Regions from separate parts of the Devosia sp. MC532 genome, predicted to be linked through region 1. Evidence: predicted binding sites of a transcription regulator. Region 1 holds the regulator's gene; each other region holds the start of a gene.
What was found. Region 1 encodes PhoB, which activates phosphate uptake and scavenging genes when phosphate is short. Its sites were predicted from a motif close to TGTCATNNANCTGTCAT; they were not measured.
Positions count from the first base shown of each region.

Region 2: a site for PhoB is predicted at 3,418-3,434, ahead of ugpB (sn-glycerol-3-phosphate ABC transporter substrate-binding protein UgpB). Genes of this name have one in related genera too.
Region 3: a site for PhoB is predicted at 2,311-2,327, ahead of JHC09_RS10570 (YdcH family protein). Genes of this name have one in related genera too.

Region 1 covers NZ_JAEMNZ010000002.1:81,513-86,860, reverse strand. Annotated here, with positions in the region: gene pstC (phosphate ABC transporter permease subunit PstC) at 1-338, shown strand, start outside; gene pstA (phosphate ABC transporter permease PstA) at 335-1,690, shown strand; gene pstB (phosphate ABC transporter ATP-binding protein PstB) at 1,770-2,537, shown strand; gene phoU (phosphate signaling complex protein PhoU) at 2,558-3,271, shown strand; gene phoB (phosphate regulon transcriptional regulator PhoB) at 3,371-4,072, shown strand; gene JHC09_RS03410 (autotransporter outer membrane beta-barrel domain-containing protein) at 4,341-5,348, shown strand, end outside.
Region 2 covers NZ_JAEMNZ010000004.1:187,797-193,144, reverse strand. Annotated here, with positions in the region: gene JHC09_RS07160 (hypothetical protein) at 1-12, shown strand, start outside; gene JHC09_RS07155 (M81 family metallopeptidase) at 200-1,633, shown strand; gene JHC09_RS07150 (copper homeostasis protein CutC) at 1,630-2,349, opposite strand; gene JHC09_RS07145 (ROK family protein) at 2,346-3,260, opposite strand; gene ugpB (sn-glycerol-3-phosphate ABC transporter substrate-binding protein UgpB) at 3,625-4,944, shown strand; gene ugpA (sn-glycerol-3-phosphate ABC transporter permease UgpA) at 5,010-5,348, shown strand, end outside.
Region 3 covers NZ_JAEMNZ010000007.1:80,958-86,305, reverse strand. Annotated here, with positions in the region: gene JHC09_RS10580 (outer membrane protein) at 1-326, opposite strand, end outside; gene JHC09_RS10575 (sigma-54 dependent transcriptional regulator) at 436-1,920, opposite strand; gene JHC09_RS10570 (YdcH family protein) at 2,099-2,275, opposite strand; gene JHC09_RS10565 (DUF465 domain-containing protein) at 2,430-2,645, shown strand; gene purE (5-(carboxyamino)imidazole ribonucleotide mutase) at 2,719-3,210, shown strand; gene JHC09_RS10555 (5-(carboxyamino)imidazole ribonucleotide synthase) at 3,217-4,308, shown strand; gene JHC09_RS10550 (alpha/beta fold hydrolase) at 4,305-4,997, opposite strand; gene rpsU (30S ribosomal protein S21) at 5,202-5,348, shown strand, end outside.

The DNA.
Region 1 (5,348 bases):
TCGGCGCCACCCAATCTGAAGCCATCCGCAATGTGCTTCTACCAGCAGCTCTCCCAGGCATTGTCGGCGCATTCCTCTTGGCCGTGTCCCGCGCCATTGGTGAGACCATGATCGTGGTTCTCGCTGCCGGTAACGCTCCAATCCTGCGCGGCAACCCGCTGGAGCCTGTCTCCACCATCACCGTGTCGATTGTTAATCAACTGACCGGCGACACCGACTTCACCGGCCCACAATCGCTGGTTGCCTTCGCCTTGGGCTTGACGCTCTTCGTCATGACCCTCTGCCTGAACATTGTCGCCCTCTACATTGTCCGTCGCTTCCGGGAGCAGTACGAATGACCAACACTGTCCTCGACACTGCCGCCGAACGCCGTAAACGCGTCCGCGATGGACTGGCGCGCCGTCACCGCACCGAAAAGCTTTTCCGTTGCTTTGGCGTCGTCGCCATTGCACTCGCTCTTGGGTTCGTCGCCATTCTGTTCACCGACGTTCTCCGTAAGGGCGTTCCAGCGTTCATGCAGTCGAACCTGCATCTGGAAATCACCTACGATCCTGAACTGATCAAGATCGAGCCTGCCCCTGTCCACACCGCCGGTCAGTCCGATGCTGAGTTTCATGCTGCCAACATGGCCTGGCAGCGGAAGCTCGCCATGCTCAACTGGAATAACGTCATCGAAGCCTCCCTGCGCAAAGCAGCGCCGGAAGGGTATGAGATCGACACCCGCCAGCTCCTGACCATTGCCGAGACCGACGCCCGTCACGAAGTCCGTGAACGCCTCGTCGCCGACCCGTCCCTGATGGGCCAAACCGTGCAGATGGAGCTTCTCGCTTCGGCCAATGCCGATAACTGGATCAAGGGCAATATTGACCGCAGCTTGGGCGACGGTCAGCAACAGCTCTCGGCCCCGGCGCGTGCTCTCATCGACATTTTCGAAGAAGACGGCACCATCACGCAGGGCTTTGCGTGGTCGCTGCTCTCCAGCGTTGATAGTCGCTCCGCTCCCGCGTCGGCTGGCCTCTTGGGCGCCTTCATGGGTTCGCTCTGGATGATGCTGATTGTGGTTGTTCTTGCCGTGCCAATTGGCGTGGGCAGCGCGATCTATCTTGAAGAGTTCGCGCCCAAGTCGCGCCTCACCGACTTGATCGAAGTGAACATCAACAACCTCGCGGCTGTTCCCTCGATCGTCTTCGGTCTTCTGGGCGCCGCAGTGTTCATCAACTGGTTCCGCCTCCCCATCTCTGCCCCCTTGGCTGGTGGTCTCGTCCTCACCTTGATGACGCTCCCGACCATCATCATTGCCACCCGCGCAGCTTTGAAAGGCGTATCCCCGGCCCTGCGCCAAGCCGCGCTCGGCATGGGTGCTTCCAAGACGCAGATGGTGTTCCACCACGTGCTTCCCGTCACCTTCCCTTCGATCCTGACCGCTACCATCATCGGCGTCGCTCAGGCTTTGGGTGAAACCGCGCCGCTCCTCTTGATCGGCATGAACGCCTTCGTCGCGTCGGTCCCCGGAACCCCGCTCGATCAGGCGACCGCCCTCCCCGTTCAGATCTACCTCTGGCAGGGCAACGAAAACCGCAACTTCTTTGAAGCCCGCACCTCCGCCGCTATCATGGTCCTGCTGGCCTTCATGATCTCCCTCAATGCGATCGCGATCTTCCTCAGATCTCGCCTCGAAAAGCGCGCATAAGGATCACATAATGGATATCCTTGCCTCCAAGGCCAAGACACCCCACACTGCCCTCGGCGCCAATACGGATCTGTCTGAAATGATCGCGCATCCCATTCGTCTGACTGCCCGCGATGTCACCGTGCACTATGGTGCCAAGCAAGCTTTGCACGGCATTTCCATCGACATCCCAGATCGCTCTGTCACCGCTTTCATCGGTCCATCGGGCTGCGGTAAGTCGACCTTCCTGCGCTGCATCAATCGCATGAACGACACCATCGAAGGCGCCAAGGTTGGCGGTAAAATCGAACTCGACGGTCAGGACATTTGCGCGCCAGACCTTGACGTGGTCGAACTGCGCGCCCGCGTTGGCATGGTGTTCCAAAAGCCGAACCCGTTTCCGAAGTCGATTTACGACAACGTCGCCTACGGTCCGCGCATTCACGGCCTTGCCCGCAACAAGACCGATCTCGACGCTATCGTCACCTCCTCGCTGCAAAAGGCAGGTCTCTGGAACGAAGTGAAGGATCGCTTGCAGGAACCAGGCACCGGCCTGTCCGGCGGTCAGCAGCAACGTCTGTGCATTGCCCGCGCCATCGCCGTTGGCCCAGAAGTCATTCTCATGGACGAGCCCTGCTCGGCCCTCGACCCGATTGCAACCGCCATCATCGAAGAGCTGATTGACGAGCTGCGGACCAATTACACCATCGTCATCGTCACCCACTCGATGCAGCAGGCAGCCCGCGTCTCGCAAAAGACTGCCTTCTTCCACTTGGGTAATCTGATTGAACAGGGCGACACGGAAGACATCTTCACCAACCCAGTCCACAAGCAGACCCAAGACTACATCATGGGCCGTATCGGTTAATCTAAGGGGAGAGCACAGCCATGCCACACAATACCGGCACAGAGCACATCGTTACCTCGTATAACGAAGAACTTCTCGCCCTCGCGCAGGCCATCGCCGAAATGGGTGGTCAGGTGGAAACGGCTGTCGAAAACGGCACGCGCGCCCTGCTCAAGCTCGACCGCGAACTGGCTGACGTGACCATCATCGCCGACCAGCGTATTGACGACATGCAGCGCAAAATCGACGAAATGGCCGTGTCCATGATCGCCCGTCGTCAGCCAATGGCGTCCGACCTGCGCTCGATCATCACCGCCATCCACGTGGCGTCGGATCTTGAGCGCGTTGGCGATATGGCCAAGCAATTGGCCCGCCGCTCGCTCAAGCTCGAAACGATCAACCTGCAGGCCTCGTTCTACAGCGGCGTCCGCAACATGACCGCTCTCGTGCTCGGTCAGCTCAAGGAGGCGCTCGACGCCTACGCCAATCGTGATGCGGAAGCTGCCGTTGACGTTTGCAATCGTGATGATGATGTCGACGCCATGCACACTTCCCTGTTCCGCGAACTCCTCACTTATATGATGGAAGACCCGCGCAACATCACCCCCTGCACCCAACTGCTATTCTGCGCCAAGAGTCTTGAACGTGTGGGCGACCACGCAACCAATATCGCTGAACGCGCTTACTATCTTTCGACTGGTAAGCAGCTCACCAGCGACGTCCAAGAACTCCAACGTCAGCAGATCAAAGCCTAAGCGCCAATTTCGTCACGTCGCCCAATCGGCGTGACGAACTCTTCGAAAATCCCCTATATTGAGTAACGGTCCCTTGGGGCCGATTGACGGAGCACGCCCATGCCCGCGACGATCCTTGTTGTCGAAGACGAAGCCGACATCTCCCTGCTCCTGCAATACAATCTGCAGGCTGAGGGCTTTGATGTCGTCACAGCGGAAACCGGCGATGAAGCGCACCACGCCATCGCAGAACGCGTCCCTGATCTGATCCTGCTCGATTGGATGTTACCCGAAGTTTCCGGCATCGAAATCTGCCGTCGCCTGCGTGCGCGTGAAGAAACCGCGCGCGTACCGATTATTATGCTCACCGCCCGTGGCGAAGAAGAAGAGCGCGTGCGCGGTCTCACCACCGGCGCAGACGACTACATCGTCAAACCATTCTCTGTCCCCGAACTCGTCGCCCGTATTCAAGCGCTGCTGCGCCGGGCGAGCCCAAGCCTTGTGACGAACGCGCTTAAGGTTGGTGAGCTTGAGCTAGACCGCACCACTCACCGCGTCAGCCGTGGGTCCCGAGACATTCACCTTGGGCCGACAGAATATCGCCTGCTCGAATACCTCATGACCCATCCGGGCCGCGTCTACACCCGCGAGCAACTTCTCGACGGCGTTTGGGGCAATGACGTCTATGTCGACGAACGCACTGTGGACGTCCATATCGGCCGCCTCCGCCGCGCCATCAATCGCGGCAAGGAAGCCGACCCCATCCGCACGGTCCGCGGCGCCGGCTACTCCTTCGACGAACGCTTCTCGCAACTGGCTTAGATCGCGTGCCCTTAGGCACAACAAGGTCTGACACTCGGCACTGTTTTCTGGTCACCGCAAGTCGCCGCTGATCAGAAAAAAGCCAAAAAATCTCTCTGCGCGGGGCGCATCGAAACTGTTTTGCGTGTTCTACGAGGCCCAATAACGCAATCCACCAAATCAGACGCTTGACGTGTAAAGTCCTTTCATATCATAGAATTAACCATAATATTCTTCGTGTCGCCTGATTTGTTGAGCAGCGCCAAAAGCTGCAGATTGCCGCGCCACTATGTTGTCAAAGCCAATTGCCGTTGTACCGGCGATCGTCGCCCTACTTGCTGCTACCAATATCACCGCAGCGCAGGCCCGAGATATCACCATCAGTGAAGGTCAAACCGGAGGTGCTCAGAGCCTTTCCGGGATCGGGGACACGCTCTTTATCGCAAGTGGTGGCACCTTGGACTCCACAAGCAACGTGATTTCCATCACCGGCTTGGATACGGTGATCACGAACTACGGTACGATCGAAAATCGCGGAAGCGCCACCTACGCGCTGGAAACGCTGGCAGCTAACACGCGAGTGGTCAATCACGGCGGCATCTTCTCCTACGAAGACTGCTCCTATGGCGTCTACGCCACTGGTGATTATTTCACACTCACCAACACCGGAACGATTGAGACCAAGGGCAGCTGGGCGGGCACAGGTATCCAGGTCGAAAACAGCGCCAATAATGTGCTCAATGTGACGTTGGACAATAGTGGCAGCATCATCACCCACGGCACACAATCCCACGGTATTAGCCTTTACGGCACCAGTTCACGCATCACCAATACGGGCAACATTAGGACAGCGGACCACGGCAGCGCCGGTATCTATGTCTACTCCCCCACGACCCAAAGTGATATTGTCATCACCAACTCCGGGACCATCCATGCAAAGGGTGGAGAGTACCAAACCTCTTCTGGCGGCTACGTCCAGAGCCATGGCATCCAAACCAATGCCGCCAATGTTCACATCATCAACAGCGGCACCGTAATCAGCGAACAGTTCGACGCTTTCGCAATGGGCTTTGCCAATAGCAAACTTACGCTCTTGCCCGGCTCTGTGGTTTCTGGTGGCATTCGCTTCTCGCAGGCTGCAACGGGCTCTCTCGAAATCGGCAACGGCCTTGAAGGCGTTATCAAGATCACTGGAGAGTTGCGCGACGATCAGATCGAAACGCATGGCCAGGCCTATACCCGCGCTGTCACAACCGAAGCCACTGAGCACCGCCGCAATGGCGATGCCGCGACGAGC
Region 2 (5,348 bases), on a different contig from region 1:
AAGCCGGTTTAATCAGCGCACTCCAATCGTTCCGCTCGGCGCTCACGGCATGAGCGCGGGACGCCGAGCCACTGAAAGTAAACCACACACAATTGTTCGGCATCGCCTTTTGCCCTGCCGTTCTTCATCATCAGCCTCATTCTGACGAGGCGCTTTGAGAAGCGCTCGACAGTGCATTCTACCCAAGGGAGGAAAAGCCATGCGTATTGCTGTTGCGGGCCTGCACATCGAATGCAGCACTTATAATCCGGTTCTGAACCGGCAGGCCGACTTCCGCACGCTGAAGGGCCCGGCCATGCTCAAGGATATCTATTTTGATTTCCTGACGCATTTCCCGGCTGAGTTCGTCACCATTTTCCACGCCCGCGCCATTGCTGGCGGCCCTGTCGCCCGCGACACCTATGAAACATGGAAGGCGGAAATCCTTGAGGGGATCAAGGCTGCGCTGCCCGTCGACGGCGTTTACCTGCCAATGCATGGGGCGATGTTCGTTGAGGGCATGTTCGACGCCGAGGGCGATTTCATCGCTGCGGTGCGTGAGGTGGTCGGGCCGGATGTGCTGATTTCTGCAAGCTATGATTTGCATGGCAATGTCAGCCAGAAGATCATCGACAATCTCGACATGTTTTCGACCTATCGCACCGCCCCGCATATCGACGTGCAGGACACCATGCGCCGGGCGGTGACCATGCTGGTGCGGGCGCTGCGGACGGGCGTAAAACCTGTGCTGGGTTGGGTAAAGGTCCCGGTTTTGCTGCCGGGGGAACGCAGCTCGACGCAGGATGAGCCGGCGCGCACCTTCTACACCACTATCCACGAGACCGAAGAGCCGATGGGCATTTGGGACGCATCGTTCCAAGTGGGCTATGTGTGGGCGGACGAGCCGCGTTCGACCGCTTGTGCGATTGTGACGGGCACGGATAAGGCGGCGCTGGAAGTGGCGGCGAAATCGCTGGCGCAGAAATACTGGGACCTGCGCGAGCAGTTCGTCTTCGGCATGGAGGTGGGCTCGATTGAGGAATGCGTGGCCAAGGCCATCGCCAGCCCCACGGCCCCGGTTGTTCTGGCCGAATCTGGTGACAATCCAACTGGTGGCGGCGTATCCGATCGCGCTGAAGTTTTGGCCGAACTGATCAAGCAGAACGCACAAGGCGTCATTTTTGCTGGCATCACCGATAAGGCTGCGACGGAAGCCGCTTATGCGGCAGGGGTGGGCGCGAGTGTGCAATTGCATATCGGCGCGAGCCTTGACCCGGCGAGCACGCCCGTTGATGTCGAGGCCAAGGTTAAGTTCCTGCTCGAAACCGAAGACGCCAAGCTGCGCGAAGCTGTGGTGACCATCGGTGGGATCGATCTGGTGGTGACCATCCGCCGTCGTCCGTTCCACAACATCATCGACTTCAGCAAGCTTGAGCTTGATCCGAAGACGGCAAAGATTGTGGTGGTGAAGTCGGGCTATCTCTCGCCAGAGCTTGGCCCTATCGCCAACCCCGGCATCATGGCGCTGTCGCCGGGTGTGGTGGATCAGTTCGTAGAACGCACCGAGCGCAAGCATACGCCGCGCCCGACCTATCCGTTCGACAAGAATTTCGACTATACGCCAGAAATGAAGTGGTCTCAGCGCGCTCTTTAGTGCGCTGAGAGGACGGCTCGAAGTTCGAGCACTTTATCGCGGGAGGTGACGCGGCGGTTGGGGCTGACAAAGCCCAAGCGCTTCGCGCCTTCCGTGTCCTCTGCCGGAGCGCGCTCCGAGCACGAGGCGTGGACAACCGACACCGGCACACGGTTGAGAATGCGACGGGCATTGAGCGAGGACACGCCTGAACCCGGCATAATGGTGATCCGGCCCTTGGCGGCTTCGTGCATCTTGGCGATGTCTTCAATGCCAGCCTCTGCAGAAAGCTGACGCCCTGACGTCAAAATCGTATCGAAGCCGAGCGCAATGGCCTGTTCGACGGCTTCTTGAACATCGGGCACGAGATCGACGCAGCGATGCAGTGTGCGGGGGGTGTCACCCGCCATCTGGCAGAGGATTTCGAGGCGGCGCATATCGAGCGCGCCACTGGGCAGGCTGGCGCCCAAGACAACACCAAGCTTATTGGTCCGGGCGGTTTCGATATCGCTGATCATAATGGCCAGCTCGTAATCGTCGAAGACGAAGTCTCCGGCGCGGGGGCGCACCATCATGCGGACGGGGATCGGCGTGCTCGATGCCAGTTTTGCCAAGCCAGCAAAGGGCGTGAGGCCGCCATATTCGAGCGACGAGCAGAGTTCGATGCGGTCAGCGCCGCCCTCAACTGCCGCTTGAATGCCCGAGAGGCTATCAACGCAAACTTCTAGCAAGGTCATACCACGCCCTCCGAATAGGCCAAGCTTGCAGCGCCGATGAGGCCTGCATCGACAGTCAGTTGGGCTGGAACGATGAGTGGTCGGTCAAGCTTGCGCAGAATGCGCGGGCGAACGGCGGCGTCAAGCGCTGCCACTAGCTCGGGACTATTCCCCAGGCCACCGCCGACGGGGATAATGTCGGGGCCAAGCACGTTCACCAGCAAGGCGAGCGGGGCCGCGAGGAGCTCGGTGTAAAGCGTCATGGTCTGGGTTGATGTTGCATCGCCCTGCCCCCATGCGGAGACAATGTCGAGGCTCGAGAGGGTTTGGCCATGGATTTGCGCATGAAGGCGCTCCAAACCACGAGCGCCGCCGATGGTGTCGGTGCAACCAAGCTGGCCACAACCGCACGCCATATGCGCAATTTTGTGCGGCCAAGCCTGAGTTTCAGTTTGGACGATGGTGGCGTGGCCCCATTCGCCCGAAAACCCGCCAGCACCGCGGATGAGACGTCCATCGGCAACAATGCCGCCACCGACGCCCGTGCCAAGGATGACGCCGAAGACGACGTTAAAGCCCTTGCCCGCGCCCGCATGGGCTTCGGCCAAGGCGAAACAGTCTGCATCATTGCCGACGATGACTGGGCGAGACAGCTTGGAGCTGAGATCTGGCCCGAGGGCACGACCGTTGATGCACGGGATATTGGCGACCGTGGCGACATTGGTTGCAGGGTCAACGACGCCAGCAATGGAAATGGCGATGGCTGAACCAGTGGGTGCGCCGCCTTGGGCGATGAGTGCCGCGATGGCATCGGCAAAGGCGTCAAAGTCGTGCGCTGGTGTGGCGACGCGACCGAGCGAGACAATGTCTGTCGCACTGTGGGCAACTGCGGCCTTAATCGTGGTGCCGCCAATATCGAAACAGGTGATCATGAGAGGCTGGCGACTTCCCTATAAGGCACGGCCGATGCTTACGGCGTGTGACATGGGTTTGCCTGCGCCGCAAGAGTCCGCAGCGTAATCCAGACCACCGCGGCGTCCGGCACCCCATATTCGATCACAAACACAGCTGCGACGGATGGTTGTGCACTGTCATGGTAACGTCACCAAAGCTTCAAGGAAGCGTCAAGCAGCATCGTTAGAGGAGCCATGCCCGCAGAAAACGTCGGCGGGTACGACACCAAATTCGGTGAGCTGAAACGGAAAAATCCGCAGCTCAAATGTCGTTCACGAAATCCAGTCTGGCGGGACTTGGGTCGATGCTGACCTGTCCTATGGGAGACAGAAGATGAAGACGATGAACCGCGCGGCACTTGCCGCTATCACCCTTGCCCTGAGCACCTCGGTTGCCTTTGCGCAGACCGAACTCAACTGGTGGCACTCCATGGGTGGCGAACTGGGCGAACGCGTGGAAGCGCTTGCTGCAGACTTCAACGCCAGCCAAAGCGAATTTAAGGTCGTTCCGTCCTATCGTGGCGAATACGAAGAATCCATGATCAGCACCATCGCCGCCTTCCGCGCTGGCGAGCAGCCGCATCTGGTGCAGGTTTACGAAGTTGGCACTGGCACCATGATGGCTGCCAAGGGCGCTGTTCTGCCCGTTTACGAACTGATGGCAGCACATGGCTCGAACTTCGATCCATCGGCGTTCCTGCCAGTCGTGACCGGCTATTACACCGACACCGAAGGCAATATGCTTTCGATGCCGTTCAACTCCTCCACCCCAATTCTCTATTACAACAAGACCGCTTTCGAGAAGGCTGGGCTTGATCCAAACGTCGCGCCAAAGACCTGGGCCGATATCGAAAACTTCGGCAAGAAGATCGTTGAATCGGGCGCTGCCACGTGCGGTACGGCCATCAGCTATTCGGCCACCTGGATCGGCACCGAAAACCTCTCGTCGCTGCACAACGTGCCATACGGCTCGCTGGAGAACGGCTTTGGTGGTCTCGGCACCGAACTGACATTCAACCACGACCTCTCCGTTCGCCTCTGGGAAAAGCTGGCTGAATGGCAGAAGACCGGCATCTACCAGTATGGTGGTACCAGCGGCGGTTCGGACAATGCGCCACGCTTCTACGCTGGCGAATGCGCGATCTTCATGGGTTCCTCGGCTTCCCGCGCTGGCGTTCTCGCCAATGCCAAGGACTTTGAAGTTGGCTTCGGCATGCTGCCATACTTTGACGACGTCGACGGCGCACCGCAGAACTCCATCATTGGTGGCGCAACTCTGTGGACCCTGGCTGGTCACGAAGACGCTGAATACAAGGGCGTAGCGCAGTTCCTGAACTACCTCTCTTCGGCTGAAGTTCAGGCCAAGTTCCACCAGGAAACAGGTTACCTGCCTGTTACTCAGGCGGCTTATGAGCTGACCAAGAGCCAGGGCTACTACGACGCAAACCCAGGTTCGGACATCGCTATCCAGCAGATCAACCTCAACCCACCGACTGAAAACTCGAAGGGCGTTCGCTTCGGCAACATGCCGCAGATCCGTACCGTGATCGACGAAGAGTTCCAGGCCGTTCTCAATGGCTCGAAGTCTGCCAAGGAAGCGCTTGATAGCGCCGTTGCCCGCGGCAACGACATCCTTCGCGAATTTGAAGCTGCCAATCAGTAAGCAGTCTTAATCCGGAAGGGCCGGCGAAAACCGGCCCTTTCTTTGTTTTGCGGATACGGCGGACGATGGAAACAAAACGTACGACATTCCCGAATAAGGGCCTGCCATTTTTGATGGTCGCCCCACAGTTGATCATCACGCTGGTGTTCTTCATCTGGCCGGCGGCACAGGCCGTCAAATCTTCTTTCGAACGCGCAGACCCATTTGGGCTTTCGACCAAGTTCGTCGGTTTAGCGCATTATGCGCGCCTGTTTAGCGACCCGCTCTACCTGGCCTCTATCGGCCGCACGGCGCTGTTTGCAGCATCGGTTACGGCAATTTCGATGGGCTTTGCGCTGATCCTGGCAATTGCCGTCAGCCGCGTTATCCGTTCGGCACAGACCTACACCACGCTGCTGGTCTGG
Region 3 (5,348 bases), on a different contig from region 1:
TAAACCGGGCCGCCGAACTGGACGTCAGCTTCACCGCCGAGGACGAAGCCGCCCATGTCCATGTTGTAGCCAGCCTGAGCGCCGAGGTTGAAGCCGCCGCTGTTGTGCTTGCCACCAGTTGCGCTACCGGCGACGACGCCGCCTTCGATTTCGGTCTGACCGAAGGCATAGCCCCCGTTCACGCCGGCGTAAAAGCCAGTCCATTGGGCAACGGACGTCGCAGCGAACATTGGCGAAGTGGTGTTGCTGTTCCAATTGAGGTCAGCAGCGTTGGCGGCAGCTGTGCCTGCCAGAAGTGCGAGAAGAGCGATGCCCGAAAGTCTCATGATGGCCTCGACGTTAAAAACTTCCCGCAAAATCGCGCTAATCTCTTAACGCCTCGGTAAGCAACGTGGTTAACGTCGAAGTTTGTTCATCACGTTCGTGCTGGCTTTGTTAAGCAGCGTCGGTAACCAAACCTTCGGCCAAGCCATATTCATGGAGCTTGCGATAAAGGGTCGAGCGGCCAATGCCCAAGGCTCTGGCGACACGAGACATGCGACCGCCGTGGTGCTCGATGGCAAACTGGATTGCGTCACGCTCGATGGCGGCTAGGGACAGCAAGGCCCCGCTGTCGTTCAGGAACCTGTCGGGAGCGGGGGTGCTCAGGATATCCACGCGCACGCGAGATGGGGCGTCGTCGATGTGGGTTGGATTGCGCGGAACAGGGGCCAGCGCAACGCTGCGGAATGCTTCTTCGCGCCCGGCAGACTGGGCCAAGATCTGGGGGAAATCCGCAGGCTCGAGGAAGGCGCCGTCGGTGAGCACAATGGCGCGATAAACCGCGTTTTCGAGCTGACGGACATTGCCCGGCCAATCATAGCCCATAAGAAGAGCTTGCGCTTCAGCGGTGAGTCCCAAGATGCGCTTGCCAGCTTCAGCTGAGAAACGGGCAATGAAGTGGCTTACCAGTGCGTTGAGGTCTTCCATTCGCTCGCGTAGCGGCGGAGTATAAATGGGGAAGACGTTGAGGCGGTAATAGAGATCTTCGCGGAATTCGCCCGATTTGGCGAGATTCAACAGGCGCCGGTTGGTCGCCGATATGAAGCGAACATTGACGCGCTCAGGGCGCGTTGCGCCTATGGGCTCTATTTCGCCTTCTTGTAGGACACGCAAGAGCTTGACCTGCGTTTCGAGTGGCAGCTCGCCCACTTCATCAAGGAAGATCGTGCCGCCATTGGCTTCAGCGAACTTGCCGCTCTGGTCTGCATGAGCGCCTGTGAACGCGCCCTTCTTGTGGCCAAAAAGGACCGACTCGACCAAGTTCGGGGGAATGGCACCGCAATTGACGGTGACGAAAGGTTTTCCGGCGCGTTCGGACGTGCCTTGGATGATGCGGGCGACAAGTTCTTTGCCCGTACCGGTTTCGCCTTCAATGAGGACCGGGATCGCGCTCTTGGCGGCTTTGCCACAGAGGGTAATGACGCGCGCCATAGCAGGGGCCGCTGCGATCATATCCTTGTGGCTGAAGGTGCCAGATTTGCGGGCGTGCTCGGCGCGGATCGCCGATTCGAGCGCATCCAGTTTCATGGCGTTGCGCAGCGAGATGACCAGACGCTCGGGGCTTACGGGTTTGACGAAATAGTCCGCCGCACCCTGACGCATGGCCGAGATAACGGTTTCAAGTGAGGCGCTTGCGGTCTGGACAATAACGGGGGTCGTCATGCCCTCGCGGCGCATCACTTCCATAACGCCCATGCCATCAAGATCTGGCATGACCAGATCGAGAATCATCGCGCCGATTTTGCGATCTTCGCGCAGGATGGAGAGCGCCTGTTCGCCACCGGTGGCGGTCAGCGGTTTGAACCCGGCACGGTTTGCAATCTCGGCGGTGAGCCGCAACTGGACCGGATCGTCATCAACCACCAGAACACGCGTCATGAACCTATTGGCCTTCCCGTCGCAGGACACACGAATCGCTGTGTGCCACTTTGGGAAGACGATGAAGGTCTGCCCTTAAGAGGGCGTTAATCCTATTGATTTTGCTTTTGTTTACTAAAATGAAAAAGGGTCCCGGCTGTGCCGTGACCCTCCAGAGAAACTCTGCCTTTCGTAGAATTTATTGCCGCGTGGCGCCCTGGAGACGGTAAAGTTCGTCCTTCACTTCGAGTTTTTTGCGTTTGAGCGAAGCAACCATCAAATCGTCTTTGAGGCGATTTTGCATTTCAGAATGGATCTGCTTATCCAGTTCCTGGTGGCGCCGCTCGAGCGCTGCGATGTGGCCTTCAGTCGTCATTAAAGAACTCCTTTCAGCGTGTTGGACTTGGGTATCGTCACAAATCTTTCATGCTTTGTCGACACCCATGCGGCAGTCCTCGAAAATGTGATGCATTTTCCATGATCATGGGCTAACCAGAGGTAACTGATATGCCCACAAAGTTGGTGCGTGAATGCTGCCCCTGACTAAGGAAATTGAGGCCCAGTTCGGTCTTGAACTGGCAACAAAACGCCAGGAACATGCCGATTTGGACGCTGCGATCCTGACTTTAACGCAGTCTCAAATGGCCGATCAAATGCTGATCCAGCGGCTCAAAAAGCGCAAACTGGCGCTCAAAGACCGTATCGCTCAGCTCGAAAATATACTCTTGCCTGACATCATCGCTTGAGGCCTTGGCTGCTTGAGTTATGGCCAAATCTGGGCTAATGCCGCGCTTTGTGGAGCGCTCTGAGGGACACGCCATGCTCAAGCCACCCGTCGCCATTGTTATGGGCAGCCAATCTGATTGGCCAACTATGCGGCTGGCCGCAGAAACCCTCGAAAGTCTCGAAGTCGAATATGAGGCGCGCATCGTTTCGGCGCATCGTACGCCCGAGCGCATGGTCGATTTTGCCACCAACGCCAAAGCTGAGGGCGTTAAGGTGATTATCGCCGGTGCTGGTGGCGCGGCGCATCTGCCGGGCATGATTGCCGCGATGACGACACTGCCTGTGTTCGGCGTGCCTGTTCGCTCCAAGGCGCTTTCGGGCGTCGATAGCCTTTATTCCATCGTGCAGATGCCGGGCGGAGTTCCCGTTGGAACACTCGCCATTGGCGAGCCGGGCGCTATCAATGCGGCGCTGTTGGCGGCAGCTGTCTTGGCGCTGAACGATGATGAACTTTCCGATCGCCTCGAGGCGCATCGCGCCCGCCAAACGGCGTCTGTGCCCCAATTTCCCTCTGATACTGAGTAGTCGTCCGTGACCCAAGATTCCGCGCTGCCCGCTGGCTCCACTATTGGTATTTTGGGCGGGGGGCAGCTTGGGCGCATGTTGGCTTTGGCCGCTGCAAAGCTGGGTTTGAAAAGCCATATTTATTGCCCGGACCCCCAGAGCCCGGCATTTGATGTGACGCCGTTTAAGACGGTGGCGGCCTATGACGATACGGCTGCGCTCAAGGCTTTTGCCAGCCAAGTCGATGTCATCACCTATGAGTTTGAGAATGTGCCCGCGCAAACAGCGGAAATTCTTGCGGGGCTGAAGCCGCTGCGTCCCGGCGCAAAAGCGCTGGCGATCTCGCAGGATCGTCTGGCCGAGAAGGGCTTTTTGGCGTCCAAGAACATTCCGGTCGCGCCTTATCGCGCTATTCATTCGCTTGATGATTTGAAGGCGGCGGCGGCTGAGGTGGGCCTGCCGGCCGTGCTCAAGACCACGCGTCTGGGCTATGACGGCAAGGGGCAGCGTGTGTTGCGGGACGCTTCGGAGCTTGAAGCGGCGTTTAATGCGCTCTCGCCGCACCCGCTGGTGCTTGAAGGTTTTGTGCCGTTCAGCAAGGAAATCTCGGTCGTTGTTGCTCGTGGGCTGGACGGGTCGGTCAAAAGTTTTGACCCGGCGGAAAACGTCCATCGCGACCACATTCTCTACACGTCCACGGTCCCGGCCGAGTTGGCGATGATCGTCGAGCGGCAGGCGGGCATGATCGCCAAGGCGATTGTTATCGCGCTTGAATATGTGGGCGTGCTGGGGGTCGAGTTTTTCGTGGTCGAGACGGACGGCAAAACCAGCCTGATCGTCAATGAGATCGCGCCGCGGGTGCATAATTCGGGCCATTGGACCGAGGCTGTGTGCCTGACCGACCAGTTTGAGCAGCATGTGCGGGCCGTTGCAGGCTGGCCTTTGGGCAATCCGCAACGCATGGCAGACGTTGTCATGCAGAACCTTGTCGGCGATGAAGTCGACATGGTGCCCAATGGGCTTGATGGCGATACGCAACCCCACCTCTATGGCAAGGCGGAAGCGCGGCCCGGTCGCAAGATGGGCCACATCAACCGCATCGTGCGCAGCTCAGTTTAGCGGGCGAGAAACGTCTTAAACGCCGCAATCACTGGGGCGGGGTTCTCCATAGGCGGCAGGTGCGCTGCATCAGGGAAGACCGACAATTCGGCGTGGGGAATGGCTGAAGCCATTTCCTCGGCCAAGTCCAGTGGCGTCATTTTGTCGAGCGCACCAACGCCCACCAAGGTCGGGACGGCGATAGCGGGCAGGGACGGCAGGGAGCCGATCCGGCTCAGAATGGCGTTCTGCTGACGGATATAGACATCTTGCCCGACGCGTTCGGACATGGCTTGAACCTCGCCTGCCAAGGGCGTGCCCAAATGATGGGGCGCGATGAGATTGCCCAAGAGACCACGCGACACGCCGATGAATTTGCCCTGACCAACCATGGCTATGCCCTTGCGGCGCGTGTCTTGGCGCTCTGGCGTATCAGCGCGCGCCGATGTGTCCAGTAGGGCGAGGTGGGTGACGCGTTCAGGGGCCTGACGCATAATTTCAAGCGCCACATAGCCGCCCATGGAGAGGCCCGCCAAGGCGAATTTATCTGGCGCCGCAGAGAGTGTGCGAGCGGCCATCGCCTTGATGGTGTCGTCGAGACGAAGGTCGGCGACCATTGGTGCAATCGTGTCGCTCAGCCCATCGATGACATCACGCCACAAGCGCTGATCGCAGATAAGGCCAGGCAAGAAGACGAGGGGGCGATACATGGGGTGCACTTTCGTTTGTAGGTGGTGCTGTAACAATGCTGGATCGTTTGTAGCAAGTTGCGGGTCGCAACGCTCGGAAACTATGGACATATTTGGAGTGTTGTTGTATGGAGCCCGCCATTCAGGCCGTGCGGGCGGTGGGTTGTTTCGAGCGGCGCGCACATGTTCAACACATTAGCCAAGCATTGAAGGGGCTGGTTACCTTTGCAAGTAGTCGTTCGCGATAACAATGTTGATCAGGCGCTGCGCGCGCTCAAGAAAAAGCTGCAGCGCGAAGGCGTCTTCCGTGAAATGAAGCTGCGCAACTACTTCGAGAAGCCTTCGGAAAAGAAGGTTCGCCGTAAGGCCGAA